2 regions of the Rhodococcus sp. K11/5 genome follow, and region 2 is predicted to be linked to the other one. Evidence: predicted binding sites of a transcription regulator. Region 2 holds the regulator's gene; the other holds the start of a gene.
What was found. The regulator HspR, encoded in region 2, represses chaperone genes until heat shock. The targets are predictions, from matches to a motif close to ANNTGAGTNNNNNNNACTCANNT.

Region 1 (7,971 bases), 240 kb from region 2:
GGGAACTCGCGACCGCACGCGCCCTCGGCGCCGAAATGGTCCAGGGCTACCTGCTCGGGCGGCCCGGCCCGGCGCCGAGGACCACCGAGAACCACGTGCGGCCGACACCCGACACGTCGCGCACCCGACGCCCGAGCGTCGGCGACGACGAGCCCCCGCACCGGGTGGCGAACCGCAGCAGCTGAGCAGCTGCGGCCGCCCGGGGACTCAGCGCGCCGTGTACCCGCCGTCGACGAGGTAGTACGCACCGGTCATGAACGACGCGGCGTCACTGGCGAGGAACGCGACCAGGGACGACCGAGCCGCACTCAGTGCAGCACCAGCCCCTCGCCCTCGGCGTCCGTGTCCACGCGCACGGTGTCGCCGTCGACGACCGACCCGGCCAACAACTTCTTGGCGAGTTGATCGCCGATCGCCTGCTGCACGAGCCGGCGCAGCGGCCGCGCGCCGTACAGCGGGTCGTAACCCCGTGCGGCGAGCCAGGATCGAGCGTCGTCGCCGACCTCGAGGGAGAGTCGACGGGTCGCGAGCCGATCCTGCAGCTGACCGAGCTGGATGTCCACGATGTGCTCGAGCTGCTTCTCGCTCAACGAATCGAAGATCACGACGTCGTCGAGGCGGTTGACGAACTCGGGCTTGAACGATCGCCGCACCGCGTCCATCACCTGCTCCTTGGTTCCGCCGGCTCCGAGGTTGGACGTGAGGATCAGAATCGTGTTGCGGAAGTCCACCGTTCGACCCTGACCATCGGTCAGACGCCCCTCGTCGAGCACGGCGAGCAGGATGTCGAACACGTCCGGGTGCGCCTTCTCGACCTCGTCGAACAACACCACCGAATACGGACGCCGCCGCACCGACTCCGTGAGCTGACCGCCGGCCTCGTAGCCGACGTAGCCGGGAGGGGCACCGACGAGACGCGCGACCGAGTGCTTCTCGCTGTACTCGCTCATGTCGATACGGACCATGGCGCGCTCGTCGTCGAACAGGAAGTGCGCCAACGTCTTCGCGAGCTCCGTCTTGCCCACACCCGTGGGTCCGAGGAACAGGAACGATCCCGTCGGACGGTTGGGGTCGGACACCCCGGCCCTCGCCCGGCGCACCGCGTCGGACACGGCCCGCACGGCGTCGTCCTGGCCGACGACCCGCTTGCCCAGCTCTTCCTCCATTCGCAGCAACTTGGCCGTCTCGCCTTCGAGCATGCGCCCGGCGGGAATGCCGGTCCACGACGCGACGATGTCGGCGACGTCGTCGGGGCCGACCTCTTCCTTGAGCATGACCTCGGGCCCCGGAACCGTGTTCGCGGTCTTCTCCGCCAGCTCCTTCTCGAGCCCCGGAATCCGGCCGTACCGCAGCTCGGCGGCCTTGCCCAGATCGCCGTCGCGCTCGGCTCGTTCGGACTCGCCGCGCAACGATTCGAGCTGCTCCTTGAGGTCGCGGACCGCGTCGATCGAGGTCTTCTCGTTCTGCCAGCGGGTGCTGAGCTCGGCGAGTTTCTCCTTGCCGTCGGCGAGCTCGCCGCGCAGCTTCTCGAGGCGCGCCTTCGACGCGTCGTCGGTCTCCTTGCTCAGCGCCATCTCCTCGATCTCGAGGCGACGCACGACGCGTTCGATCTCGTCGATCTCCACGGGGCGCGAGTCGATCTCCATGCGCAGGTGCGACGCGGCCTCGTCGACGAGGTCGATCGCCTTGTCCGGGAGGAACCGCGAGGTGATGTAGCGATCGCTCAGCGTCGCCGCGGCGACCAGCGCGGAGTCGGTGATGCGCACGCCGTGGTGCACCTCGTACCGCTCCTTGAGCCCACGCAGGATGCCCACGGTGTCCGCGACCGTCGGCTCCCCGACGAGGACCTGCTGGAAGCGTCGTTCCAGGGCCGCGTCCTTCTCGATGTACTTGCGGTACTCCTCGAGCGTCGTCGCCCCGACCAGGCGCAGCTCTCCGCGCGCCAGCATCGGCTTGATCATGTTGCCCGCATCCATCGCGGACTCGCCGGTCGCGCCGGCGCCGACGATGGTGTGCAGCTCGTCGATGAACGTGATGACCTGACCGGCCGAGTTCTTGATGTCGTCGAGCACGGCCTTGAGCCGCTCCTCGAACTCGCCGCGGTACTTGGCTCCGGCCACCATCGACCCGAGGTCCAGCGACACGACGCTCTTGCCGCGCAGGCTCTCCGGCACGTCGCCCGCGATTATCCGCTGGGCGAGTCCTTCCACGATGGCCGTCTTGCCCACACCGGGCTCGCCGATGAGGACCGGGTTGTTCTTCGTGCGTCGGCTCAACACCTGGACGACGCGACGGATCTCGGTGTCACGCCCGATCACCGGATCGAGCTTGCCGCTGCGCGCGGCCTCGGTGAGGTCCGTCGAGTACTTCTCCAGCGCCTTGTACGTGCCCTCGGGGTCTGCGCTGGTCACCCGCGCACTGCCGCGCACGGCCGTGAACGCCTCCCGGAGAGCGGTGGCGGTGGCGCCGTGCCCCTCGAGCAGAGTCGCGACGTCGGAACGGCCGCCGGCGAGACCGACGATGAGGTGTTCGGTGGAGACGAACTCGTCGTCCAGTTCGGTCGCGAGCTGCTGGGCGGCCGAGATGGCCGCGAGAGCCTCACGGCCGAGCTGCGGCTGCGTCGTCGATCCGGTGGCGGTCGGCATCCGATCCACCAGGGTCTGCGCTTCCCGGCGCACGACCGCGGGATCGACGCCGACGGCCTCCAGCAACGGACCGGCGATGCCGTCCGTCTGATCGAGCAGCGCCACGAGCAGGTGAGCCGGGCGGATGTCCGGGTTTCCCGCAGAGGACGCCGACTGCAGCGCGGCGGTGAGCGCTGCCTGGGTCTTGGTGGTGGGAGTGAACGAATCCACGGTCGCCCTCTTTCTGCTGTCGCATGTGTCGCTGTCGCGTGTGGTGCTGCCTGCAACGGTATCGTACTTGAGTCTATTCCACTCAAGTTAACTGAGCCGCCTGCGCTGAGCGTCACGTCCGAGCTGTCGAACCCCGAGCCGTCGGCGGCGCGATGTCGGGCGTCGGTGCCGAGCACTACTGTGGCGGGGGCACAACAGGACGTGGGAAGAGGTTGTCGAATGCTCGAGGCCGGAGCCATCGCGCTCGTGCGCTCGGGTGTCGCCGCCGTACTGGCCGAGGACGACGGGCCGGATCGCGTCGCGCGCGACTTCTACGCCCACCTCTTCGCCGAGTACCCCGAGTTCCGGGGCTACTTCCCCGCGTCGATGGATCAGCAGCGCCATCGCCTGGTGCGCGCGGTCGAGTACGTGGTGAACCACCTGGACGATCAGCGCACGTTCCTGCCCTTCCTGCATCAACTCGGCCGCGATCATCGCAAGCACGGGCTCACCGGCACCCACTTCCTCGCCGGTCAGAACGCACTGGTGGGCGCGTTTCGTTCGTTCACCGGCTCCGACGGGTGGACACCCGAGGCCGACGCGGCGTGGCGGCGGGTGGTCTCCGTGCTCTGCAACTCGATGGCCGTCGGCGCCGACACCGAGGACCTGCCGCCGTACTGGACCGCGACGGTGGTCGAACACCACCGCACCCTCGACGACCTCGCGATCGTGCGGCTGCAGACGGACCACCACGTGCCGTACGAGCCCGGCCAGTACCTGAGCGTGCAGATTCCGCAGCGCCCTCGCATGTGGCGGTACCTCTCGCCCGCGATCGCACCCAACGAGTACGGCGGGATCGAGTTCCACGTCCGACGCGTGTCGGCGGGCTGGGTCAGCCCGGCGATCGTCACCGAGACCGCCGTGGGTGATCGGTGGCTGCTCGGTCCGCCGTTGGGCGGACTGCACGTCGACCGTTCGGTCGGCGCCGAGGACGTGCTCATGATCGCCGGCGGTACCGGAATCGCACCCCTGCGCGCGCAGCTGATGGAGATGGCGATGAAGAGCCGCAATCCGCGGGTCCACCTCTTCGTCGGCGGGGAGTACCCCAGCGATCTCTACGATCTCGAGACGCTGTGGCACCTCGCGCAGTCGAATCCGTGGCTGACCGTCGTGCCCGTCGTGGAGAACCCCGAGGAGCCGTGGTGGCGACCGGGACCGTCCACGGAGATCCCGCCCGGTATGAACCATCTACTGGTGGGCAAGCTCGGCCAGGTGGTGACGCGGTTCGGCTCGTGGGCCGACCGACAGATCCAGATCTGCGGGTCGCCGTCGATGGTGCGGACGACGCTGTTCGCTCTGCGCAAGGTGGGCACCCCGATGGAGAACGTTCAGCACGATCCGCTGGGGTACTGACCGTTCGACGGCGAAATGGTCGTCCGGGTTACCGGCCGGTAGACGAAATACCGGCGAGTAACCGTCGATTACCGATGAGTAACTGTCACAGAGCGGCGTTCGCGGGCCGTCCGAGACCGGATCGGTCTCGGGGCGAACGCCACGCGAGTGTCGGCACCTTACCGGGTAAAGAGCCTGTATTCATTTCCGGTTCCATCCGGATGAATGTCGTCCGAACGGATTACCAGCGCCACGCATGCGCCCGTACGCATTCTTCGACGAATGCTCCGATCGAACGACTATCCGGCGGCCCGGACGACGCTGGGAAGCATGCGCTCCGGGGCCGACAGCCCACCCCATACGCCGTACGGCTCACCGGCGGCGATGGCGTAGTCACGGCATCGCTGCAACACCGGGCACTGCTCGCAGACTCGCTTGGCCTGCTGTTCACGGGCGGTTCTCTTGTGGCCGCGCTCGCCCTCGGGGTGAAAGAACACGGCCGAATCCATGCCGCGGCACAATCCGTCGAGTTGCCACTCCCAGGTGGTGGCGATCGGCTCCGGTAACTGAACGGGCTTCGACATGACGCTCCTTGTTGCTACCGACGAATTCCTTCCGTCACGGTTGCAAAAATACATTACGAGCCGACCAAGAAGAAGTTAACGTAGGAAACTTCGAAACAATCGCCGCCGCTTTATTTTCGGTTACAGACAACTCGTTATGCCGAGAAACGAGGCGGAAGCAGACCGAACGCCCTGGTGGGCCTCTGTACCGATGCAGCATCGGGGCCCGGAGTCGCCTAGGTTGTGACACGTGAGTGCTGTGGATCTGCCTGTCGAATTACGCCGCGCCCTGGTGGGAGTCGCCCGAGTTCCGCGGCTGCTCGTGGCGTCGGATTACGACGGCACGATGGCCCCCATCGTGTCCGACCCGCAGAAGGCGTTTCCCATACCCGAGTCGGTCGCCGCCCTGCGTGCCCTCGCCTCTCTCGACGGAACCAGCGCCGCGGTCATCTCCGGTCGCGCGCTGCGCGATCTCGCGATCCTCTCGCGCCTGCCCGTGGAGGTTCAGCTCGTCGGCAGCCACGGGTCCGAGTTCGACGCCGGGTTCGTCACCGAGCTGGGCAGCGAGGCCACCGACCTGCTGCGCTCGATCGTCACCGAACTCGAGGCCGTCGCCGCGCGCGGTGCGAACATCACCGTCGAGACGAAGCCCGCGAGCGCCGCCCTGCACGTGCGCAACGCGTCCCCCGAAGACGGCGCCCGTGCCCTCGACGAAGTGCGCACCGGCGCCGCCAACTGGGACGGCGTCCAGGTCACCGAGGGCAAGTCGGTCATCGAGCTCGCCGTCATCGTCACCGACAAGGGGCAGGCGCTCGACATCCTCCGCCATCAGGGCGGCGCCTCCGCGGCGGTGTTCTTCGGCGACGACGTCACCGACGAGAAGGCTTTCCGACGCCTCCACGGCCCGGACATCGGAGTCAAGGTCGGTCCCGGCGACACCCTCGCCGGCTACCACGTCGACAGCACCGAGCAGGTCGCCGCCGCCCTCGCCTTCCTGCTCGAGGAGCGTCGTACCTGGCTCTCCGGTGCCCACGCCCCGCGCATCGAACGGCTGACGATGCTGGCCAGCCCGCGTTCGGTCGCTCTGCTCACCCCCGAGGCCGGGCTGACGTGGATGTGCCACCCGGAACCCGATTCGGCCGCGATGTTCGCGCACCTCCTCGGCGGGGACGAGGCGGGCCACTTCACCGTCGGGCCCGCCAAACCGTCGTTGCCGCTGAGTCAGCGATACGTCGACAGCACCATGACCGTGCAGACCCGCTGGGCCAGCCTCGAGGTCAACGACTACCTCGCGCACGACGTGACACCGGACCGCACGGACTTCACCCGCGTCATCACCGGCAAGGCCAAGGCCGTCGTGGTCTTCGCACCGCGTCCGGAGTTCGGCCAGGCGCGCGTGCGCCTGCAGCTCGAGGACGACGGCATCGAGGTGCTCGGCACCAACGATCCCCTGGTGCTGCGGTCCCCCGGCGTCACCTGGACCGTGAGCAACGAGGCCGGACAGGACATCGCTCGCGCCGAGATCGACCCGTCGGACGGACCCGTGGTTCTCGAACTGCGATGCGGCACCGACGATCTCGGACCATCGCCGGTTCCCGAGAAGGAGCGTCGCGCCCTCGCGGAGTCGTACTGGCACGATTGGGCGGCCTCGCTCACGCTGCCCCAGCTCAAGCCCGATCTCATGAAGCGCTCGGCGCTGACGCTGCGTGGACTGGTGCACGCCGACTCGGGATCCATCATGGCCGCGGCCACCACCTCGCTCCCCGAGGAGATCGGCGGCGTCCGCAACTGGGACTACCGCTACTGCTGGCTGCGCGACGCCGCCCTCACCGCGTCGGCTCTGGTGAACCTGGGTTCACTGAGCGAGGCCGAGAACTACCTGTTGTGGGTGCACGACGTTCTCGCCACGGTGCCGAGCCCCGAACGGCTGCACCCGCTGTACACCCTGTGGGGACAGTCGCTTCCGCCCGAAGCCGTCATCGACTCGCTGCCGGGCTACGCCGGATCACGCCCGGTCCGCGTGGGCAACGCCGCCAACCAGCAGGTGCAGTTGGACGTCTTCGGCCCCATCGTCGATCTGATCTCCACCCTGGCGCACAGTCGCGTGCGCGCCGGCTCCACCGAGAACACCGAGATTCTCACCGACGCGGACTGGAATCTGGTGTGCGCGATGGTCGAAGCCGTCGAGCGCCGCTGGTCCGAGCCGGACAACGGCATCTGGGAAATCCGCGGCAACCCCCGCCACCACGTCTACTCCAAGGTGATGTGCTGGCTGACCGTCGACCGCGCTCTCACCCTGGCCGAATCCTTCGGGCGCGAAGCACAACCGGGATGGCGCACCCTGCGTGACGTCATCCGCGCGCAGGTGCTCGACAAGGGGTGGAGCGAGGAAGCGCAGTCCTACACCGCGGCGTACGGCGGCACCGATCTCGACGCGGCCACGCTGCACATCGGACTGTCCGGACTCATCGACGCCGACGACCCCCGCTTCGCCGCCACCGTCGTGGCCACCGAAGCGGAGCTGCGCAGCGGCGCGACCGTCTACCGCTACCACCACGACGACGGGCTCCCCGGCGGCGAGGGCGGCTTCCACCTCTGCGCGGCGTGGCTGGTCGAGGCGTATCTGCTGATCGGGCAACGGCTTCCGGCCGAGGCGCTGTTCGCGCAGCTCGTCGCCGCGGCGGGACCCACCGGGCTGCTCAGCGAGGAGTACGACCCTGTGGCCGAACGATCGCTGGGCAACCACCCGCAGGCCTACAGCCACCTCGGGCTGCTGCGGTGCGCGCAGCTCCTCGCCGCGAACTGACGGGCGGGACTCGGGGGGTCGGGACTCGGGGCCCGGGACTCAGGGGATCGCGACCGGGCCGACCGTCTCGCCGATCAGGAACTGCGTCGGAAGGTGCTCGGTACGTTCGACTCCCGAGTGCGAACCGCCGAGCACCAGCTCGCCCACCAGCCGCCCCTTCTCCACGACGGGCTGCCGCACGGTGGTCAGCCCCACGCGGGAAGCTTCGGCGATACCGTCGAACCCGGTGACCGACATGTCGTCCGGCACCCGGATGCCCTGCGCCGTCAGATGATCGAGCGCCCCGAGCGCCAGGACGTCCGACGTGCACAGGAGCGCGGTCACATCGGGCTGCGCGGTCATCGCCTGCACGGCGGCCGATCGGCCCGCGCCGCGC
Region 2 (7,971 bases):
GGAGTGCGGGACCATGAGGACGTTGACGCCCGGGCCGTACACCCGTCGATACGGATCGTCGGCGCGCAACGCCCGAGCGACGTCCTCACCGCGGAATCGGCCGTGGCGGACCGCACCGATGGACGCGGTGTCGAGCGCCGCGGCCACGTCGGCCAGGCTCATCTGCGGTGACAGGCGCAGCCGCACCGGCAGGATCGTCGACGCCATCGACGGCGTCGTGCGCGCCCGACGCCCCACCCGGCCGGTCGTCGGCAACGAGACCACCAGGTCGTACTGCGCGGACACCGCCGTCAGGTAGGCGACGAGGGCGGCGGGAGCGAGCCGGGTGCGCCGCACGTCGGCTTCGTCCCCGTAGACGTAGAGCGGATCCACCTTCTCCCGCGAGAGCGACACCCGCTCGGTGACGGCAGCACCGGTGTCCGGTACTTCGGGCAGCAACGTCGGCGGCTCCGGGGCGTCGGCCAACTGATCGACCCAGTACCGACGGTCGGCGTCGAACGCGTCGGACTCGCGGTAGGCCGCATCCGCCGCCACCAGCGGCGCCAGGGCCCACTGGCCCGGCGCGTTCACTCGCTCCGGATCGGCGTATCGCGCCCGGACCTCGTTGAAGATCAACGACATTGCGAAGCCGTCGACGACGCTGTGGTGGTAGCGCTGGAACCAGAACCGGTGTTCGTCTCCCGCGACGAGAACGGCGTTCCGGTGGAGCCGCTCGTCCCCCGTGGCGCCGGCGGTGGAGGCGATGTCGGCGTCGATCCACCGGTGCACGGCGGCCACCGGATCGTCCTCGCGGCGCAGATCGATCAGATCGACCGCCGCATCGTCGACCACGCGGTGCTGGACCGCCGTGTCACCGGAGAAGTCGAACCGGACGTGGAGGGCGTCGGTGTCGCGCACGGTCGAGGCGATCGCCGCGCGAATGCGGTCGTCGTCGAGCGGGCCGGTGACCTCCACCAGCAGCGTGATGACGAAATCCGTGCTGCTCGGCTGCATGTGCTGCGCCGTCCAGATCTCGCTCTGGGCGGCGGTGAGCGGCAACGTGGAGGGCTCCGGGCGGTTCGACACGAAGCAAGGCTAACCTAAGACTGCGCGCTCAGTTCTCGCGCAGGAACTCCAGGATCGCGCGGTTCACCTCGTCGGGCTTCTCGAGGTATCCGTAGTGTCCGGCGTCCGCGATCTCGAGGTAGCGCGCGCCGGGAATCACGTCCGCCACCTCGGCCGCGAGGTACGGCGGGATCATGCGGTCGTCGGCGAACCCGACGGACAGGCACGGCACCGTGATCGACCGGTACGCCTGGCGACGGTCGAACGACTCGTCGAGAGTCAGCTGCGCACGCTGCCCCGGGCTGAGGGGCGCCACCGAGAATTCGAACAGATCGAGCCAATCCCGCGCGGTGAGCGGGTCCGCGAGGGAGGCCGGGGAGAGATTGAAGGCCGCCGTGACCGCGGCCGCGTACCTCGGCGGCAGCGTGACCGAACCGTCGGCCAGCTCTCGCTCGCCGGCTCCGAGGACCTTCTGGAATTCGTCGAGCCGGGCGTGGGCGGCGATCAGCACCGCCTTCGACACCAGATCGGGCCGAGCGAGTGCCAGCTCCTGAGCCACTCGCGCTCCCATGGAGGTGCCCACCACCACGGCCTTCTCCGTCGCATCGGAACGAAGGAGCTCGATCAGGGCGGCGGTGTCCTTCACCAGATCGTCGAGCACCATTCCGCCGACGCTCTCGTCGGACGGCGCGATGCCGCGGTTGTCGAAGGTGCAGACGCGGTAGCCGGCCGCGGTGATCGCGGGTACCTGATGGAGTTGCCAGACCCGGCCCGGGCTGCCCGTTCCCATGATCATGACCACCAGCGGGCCCGTGCCCGATACGTCGTGGTTCAGTCGAATGCCGTTGACGGTGGCGATGGGCATCTGGTGAGACCCTTCCCTTCGTTGGTCGGCTTTGCGGGTTGGCGCCGAATTCTCATAGAGTCTGCCTCGAAACCGCCCGGGAGCACGGGACGGGGCACGTTCCAGCCGTACATCACAGCCCATCACGACGGAGACACACATGGCCGCCAACACCACCGACACCGAGATCGCCGACGACGACATCGAGCCCTTGGCCGACGACACCGCCCGGATGGCGCAGCGCGTCGTCGCCGCCTACGCGGCCGACGCCGACGAGTGCCGGATGCTCCTGTCGATGCTGGGCATCGATCCGGTCGTCAAAGCGGTCTGACCCCGGTCCCGCCACCGGGGGGCTCGATTGGTGCCCGACCATTCGGGTATGCCCGTTGTTCACGGGCCGCGGAATGCGGCGCCGGATGTGCACGTGACCGTGAGGATCTTTGGGTGAGCGAAACAGGTTCCAACTTCGTCGTCGTGGCGAACCGTCTGCCGGTCGATCTCGAGACGACCGAGGACGGCTCCCGCCGATGGAAGCGCAGTCCCGGAGGACTGGTCACCGCGCTGGAACCGATCCTGCGGAGCAACAACGGGGCCTGGGTGGGTTGGCCCGGCGTCCCCGACGTCGACATCGAGCCCTTCGAGGACGACGGTCTCGAACTGGTTCCGGTGCCGTTGTCCAGCGCCGAGGTGGCCGACTACTACGAGGGCTTCTCCAACGCCACCCTCTGGCCGCTCTACCACGACGTCATCGTTCGCCCCGTCTACGAACGCTCCTGGTGGAACGCCTACGTCGAGGTGAACCGACGCTTCGCCGAGGCCACGAGCAAGGTGGCCGCCGAGAACGCGACCGTGTGGATCCAGGACTACCAGTTGCAGCTGGTACCGAAGATGCTGCGCATGCTGCGCCCCGACCTCACCATCGGCTTCTTCCTGCACATCCCGTTCCCCCCGGTCGAACTGTTCATGCAAATGCCGTGGCGCACCGAGATCGTGGAGGGCCTGCTCGGCGCGGACCTCATCGGTTTCCACCTGCCCGGCGGCGCGCAGAACTTCCTCTACCTCTCCCGACGCCTCGCGGGGCAACCGACCTCCCGCGGCAGCGTGGGTGTGCGGTCGAAACTCGGTGTGGTGCAGGTGGGTTTCCGCTCGGTGCGGGTCGGCGCCTTCCCCATCTCCATCGACTCCGGCGATCTCGACGAGAAGTCGAAGCGCAAACCGGTGCGCGACCGCGCCCGCGAGATTCGCAAGGAGCTGGGCAATCCGAAGACGATCATGCTCGGCGTCGATCGCCTCGATTACACCAAGGGCATCGACGTGCGACTCAACGCGTTCTACGAACTGCTGACCGAGGAACGGGTGAACCCCGAGGACACGGTGATGATCCAGATCGCCACGCCCAGCCGCGAACGCGTCGAGAGCTACAAGCAGATGCGCGGCGAGATCGAGGGCATGGTGGGCCGGATCAACGGTGAGTTCAGCCGCGTCGGGCACGCGGTGGTGCACTACATCCACCGCGGCGTTCCTCGCGACGAGTTGACCGCGTACTACCTCGCCGCCGACGTCATGCTGGTCACCCCCATCCGCGACGGGATGAACCTCGTGGCCAAGGAGTACGTGGCCAGCCGCAGCGACCTCGGTGGCGCCCTGGTGCTGAGCGAGTTCACCGGGGCCGCAGCGGAATTGCGTACCGCGTACCAGTGCAACCCGCACGATCTCGAGGGCGTCAAGGACGCGATGTACGCGGCGATCGAGCAGGACCCGGAGGCCGGCAAGCGGCACATGCGCTACATGCGTCGCCAGGTTCTCGCGCACGACGTCGACCGGTGGGCGCGCTCGTTCCTCGAGGCCCTCAACCGCACGGGCGACGACGCGCCGAGTCAGCTCATCTCCAACCGAGACGTCGGTGAGCAGATCGTCTGATGGGACGCGCTCAGGTGGTGCAGTACCACCGCATCCGACGCGACGTGGCCGTGGTGCGGCTCGTGGGCGGCTTCGTACCGTTCGAGCCCGGACAGTCGGTGCTCGTCACGACACCCGCGATGCCGCACCAGCAGCGCCGCTACTCCCCCGCCATGCCGCCGTCGCGGGACGGCAAGTTCGAGTTCCACGTCCGCGCGATCCCCGCCGGATGGGTCAGCGGATCGGTGGTCCGAGGCACCCGTGAGGGTGACGTCTGGGAACTGGATTCTCCCGCGGGCACTCTGGCCGTCGACGACGCCGACGAGACCGTCGTGATGGTCGCGGGCGGAACGGGACTCGCTCCCCTGTTCGCCATTCTGCTCGACCTGTCCCGACGGCCCCGTCCGCCCCGTGTGCACCTGTTCCTCGGCGGGCGTACCCCGCGGGACCTGTACGCGGCGGACATGGTGTGGCTGATGCGCGAGCGGAGCCCGTGGCTCTCGGTCACTCCCGTGGTGGAGCAGAGGAGCGATCCGGGGTGGACCGACGAGTTCTTCGACGCCGCCGAGGCGCAGCGTCGGACCGCGATGCCGGAGTCGCAGTTCGCGCCCACCGAATACGCCGTCGGGACCGTCGGGGACGTCGCCGCCCGGCACGGGCCGTACCCGGCGGCGCGGGTGTTGGTGTGCGGATCACCGGCGATGGTCGATCACACGCACCGAACGCTGGTGGCGGCGGGAACGCCGAGCGCGAACATTCGACGCTGACGGGCGGGCTCAGCGCTGGTTGCGCGGCTTCCACACCACGAGGGCGTTGCTGCGACGGATCGGTACCAGGTCGCGTCGGTACGCGGCGTGCACGCGAGCCAGTTCGTCCGCCATCTCGCCGATGCGAGACCGCAGTTCCTCGACCTCGTTGGTCAGTTCGATGATGCGCTTGATGCCGGCGAGGTTGACGCCCTCGTCCTGCGAGAGCCGTTGCACCTCACGGAGCAACGCGACGTCGCGCGGCGAGTAACGACGCCCGCCGCCGGTGGTGCGGGACGGCGTGACCAGACCGAGCCGGTCGTAGGTCCTCAGCGTCTGCGCGTGCATGCCCGCGAGTTCCGCGGCGACCGAGATGACGAAGATGCGCGCGTCGGGGTCGGCGCCCGCTTCACGCGGATCGTGGGTGTTCACCGATGATCACCTCCGACACTGGTCTCAGGCCCCGGGCCAACCGGCCCGGGGATCGAATCCGCCGGCCTTCTCGGCGGCCGCGTAGGCCTCGAGCGCGTCGCGGGCCGCGTCGTCGATGAGTCCCGGTATCGCGACCTTGACGGTCACCAGAAGGTCACCCGTGCGGGTCTTCTTCGCGATGCCTCGACCCTTCACCCGGAAGGTGCGGCCGTCGACGGTGCCCGGCGGAACCTTCAGGCCCACCCGGCCGTCGAGCGTGGGGACCGACAGCGTGGTGCCGAGCACCAGCTCGCTGTAGGACACCGGGACGGTGAGGGTGAGATCGTCTGCGGCGCGGCCGAACACGGCGTCGGGGCGCACGTGGACGGTGACGAGGAGGTCACCCGCACCCGCACCGCGCAGACCCGCTTCGCCGCGACCGGCCACGCGAACCCGCTGGCCGTCGCTGACCCCGGCGGGGACGCGGACGGTGACCGACCGGGTGCGGTTCTGCACACCGCTGCCCCGGCAGTCGGCACAGGGATCGTCGATGATGGAACCGGTGCCCCGGCAGTCGTCGCAGGGCTCGCTGAAACCGAACGCGCCCTGGTTGCGGCTGACGACACCGGCTCCGTTGCAGTGCGGACACACTCGCGGACTGGTGCCCGGCTTCGCGCCGCTGCCGTGGCAGGTGGTGCACGAGGACGGGCTGGTGATGGACAGCGGAACCGAGGTGCCGGTGGCGGCGTCGCGGAAGGACAACGTCACCTCCGCCGAGAGGTCGCTTCCCCGGCGCGGGCGGGTGGACGACGCCGTGCGCTGGCCACCCGCTCCGCCACGATTGAACAGTCCGCCGAAGATGTCGCCGAGGTTGGCGTCGCCACCCTGAGCGCCGCCTCCGAAGAGGTCGTTGATGTCGAAGCCCCCGGCGCCGCCACCACCGAAGTTGGTGCCGCCGAAGTTGTTTCCGCCGCCGGGCGAGAATCCACCGCGACCGAAGCCACCGCTGGCGAACATCGACCGGGCTTCGTCGTACTCCTTGCGCTTGGCCGGATCGGCCAGCACGGCGTGTGCCTCACTGACGGCCTTGAATCGCTCCTCGGCCTTGACGTCCCCCGGATTGGCGTCGGGGTGCAGGTCACGCGCGAGCTTGCGGTACGCCTTCTTGATCTCCTCCGCAGACGCGGAGGAGGAGACACCCAGTTCCTTGTAGAAGTCCTTCTCGATCCACTCCCGTTGGCTCACCGGTCATCTCCTCCTCTCGCGCTGATCTCTGCGGGTACTGCTGGTTACTGCTGTGGTGCCGATTACTGCCGTGTTGCTGGAACTATGCCTTCTCGTCGGCGGTGTCGCCCGGCGAATCGGATTCGTTCCCGCCGTCCGACGATCCCTCGACGACGGCCACCATCGCGGTCCGCAGCACGCGGTCGCGCGCCTTGTACCCGCGGCGGAACACGCTGCCGACCACGGGGTTGCTGCCGTCGCCCTCGTGCTGCACGGCCTCGTGCAGCGCGGGGTCGAAGGCGTCGCCCTCGACTCCGAAGGCCACGACACCCTGGGCGGTGATGACGTTCTCGAGCTTGTCGGCGACGGACTTGAGCGGCCCCGACTCGAGATCGCCGTGCGACCGTGCCCGATCGAGATCGTCGAGCACGCCGAGCAGTTCGGCGAGCACCGACGCCTTGGCGTTGTCGATGTCGACCTGCTTGTCACGAGCCACCCGTCGCCGGAAGTTGGCGAACTCGGCGCTCAGACGCTGCAGGTCGGCCGTGCGCTCGGCCAACTCGTCGACCTCGGGCTCGGTCTCGGCGGTCTCCGCCTCCGGGGCCTCGGCCTCCAGGACGTCGTCGTCCACCACCGAACCGGGCTGAGGCGCCGTGGCGGAGCCCGCGAGGGACTCCTCCACGACGTCGTCCTCTACCGGCCCGCGATCGGTGTCGTCAGCACTCACTTCTTGTCCGTGTCGGTGGGCTCGTCCACGACCTCGGCGTCGACGACATCGTCGCTACCGTCGGTCGGGGCCGCACCCTCGGCTGCGCCCTCGGCGCCCGCACCGTTCTCGTAGAGCGCCGCGCCCAGAGCCTGCGACTCCGTGCTGAGCTTCTCCACGGCGGCCTTGATGGCCGCGAGGTCGGTGCCCGCGAGCGCCGTCCGAGCGTCGGTGATGGCCGTTTCGACCTTCTCCTTGGCGTCGGCCGGAACCTTGTCCTCGTTGTCCTTGACGAACTTCTCCGTCTGGTACACGAGCGACTCGGCCTGGTTGCGGGTCTCGGCCTCTTCGCGTCGGGTCCGGTCCTCGTCGGCGTGCGCCTCCGCGTCCTTCACCATGCGGTCGATCTCTTCCTTGGAGAGGCCGGAGCCCTCCTGGATCTTGATCGTGTTCTCCTTGCCGGTGCCCTTGTCCTTGGCCGTGACGTGCACGATGCCGTTGGCGTCGATGTCGAAGGTGACCTCGATCTGGGGCACTCCGCGCGGGGCGGGCGGCAGCTCCGTCAGCTCGAACGAGCCGAGAAGCTTGTTGTGCGAGGCGATCTCGCGCTCACCCTGGAACACCTGGATCTGCACGGACGGCTGGTTGTCGTCGGCCGTCGTGAAGGTCTCGGAGCGCTTGGTGGGGATGGTGGTGTTGCGCTCGATGAGCTTGGTCATGACGCCACCCTTGGTCTCGATGCCGAGGGACAGCGGCGTGACGTCGAGGAGCAGGACGTCCTTGACCTCACCCTTGAGCACACCGGCCTGCAGTGCGGCGCCGACGGCGACGACCTCGTCCGGGTTGACGCCCTTGTTCGGCTCGCGTCCACCCGAGAGCTCCTTGATGAGCTCGGACACGGCCGGCATACGGGTCGAGCCGCCGACGAGAACCACGTGGTCGATGTCCTTGACCGCGATGCCCGAGTCCTTGACCACGGCCTGGAACGGCGCGCGGGTGCGGTCGAGCAGATCGGCGGTGATCTTCTGGAACTCCGAGCGGCTGAGCTGCTCGTCGAGGAACAGCGGGTTCTTGTCGCCGTCCACCGTGATGTACGG

Region 1: clpB (ATP-dependent chaperone ClpB) is a predicted target of HspR. The motif match lies at 2,921-2,943, and genes of this name have one in related genera.

The regions. Positions count from the first base shown of each region.
Region 1 covers NZ_CM143721.1:540,955-548,925, reverse strand. The annotation lists gene ACY466_RS02705 (EAL domain-containing protein) at 1-185, shown strand, start outside; gene clpB (ATP-dependent chaperone ClpB) at 309-2,855, opposite strand; gene ACY466_RS02695 (globin domain-containing protein) at 3,075-4,247, shown strand; gene ACY466_RS02690 (WhiB family transcriptional regulator) at 4,526-4,810, opposite strand; gene otsB (trehalose-phosphatase) at 5,040-7,595, shown strand; gene ACY466_RS02680 (LacI family DNA-binding transcriptional regulator) at 7,635-7,971, opposite strand, start outside.
Region 2 covers NZ_CM143721.1:778,856-786,826, reverse strand. The annotation lists gene ACY466_RS03790 (amino acid adenylation domain-containing protein) at 1-1,065, opposite strand, end outside; gene ACY466_RS03785 (alpha/beta fold hydrolase) at 1,094-1,909, opposite strand; gene ACY466_RS03780 (hypothetical protein) at 2,049-2,219, shown strand; gene ACY466_RS03775 (alpha,alpha-trehalose-phosphate synthase (UDP-forming)) at 2,333-3,808, shown strand; gene ACY466_RS03770 (FAD-binding oxidoreductase) at 3,808-4,554, shown strand; gene ACY466_RS03765 (heat shock protein transcriptional repressor HspR) at 4,564-4,965, opposite strand; gene dnaJ (molecular chaperone DnaJ) at 4,990-6,189, opposite strand; gene grpE (nucleotide exchange factor GrpE) at 6,272-6,895, opposite strand; gene dnaK (molecular chaperone DnaK) at 6,892-7,971, opposite strand, start outside.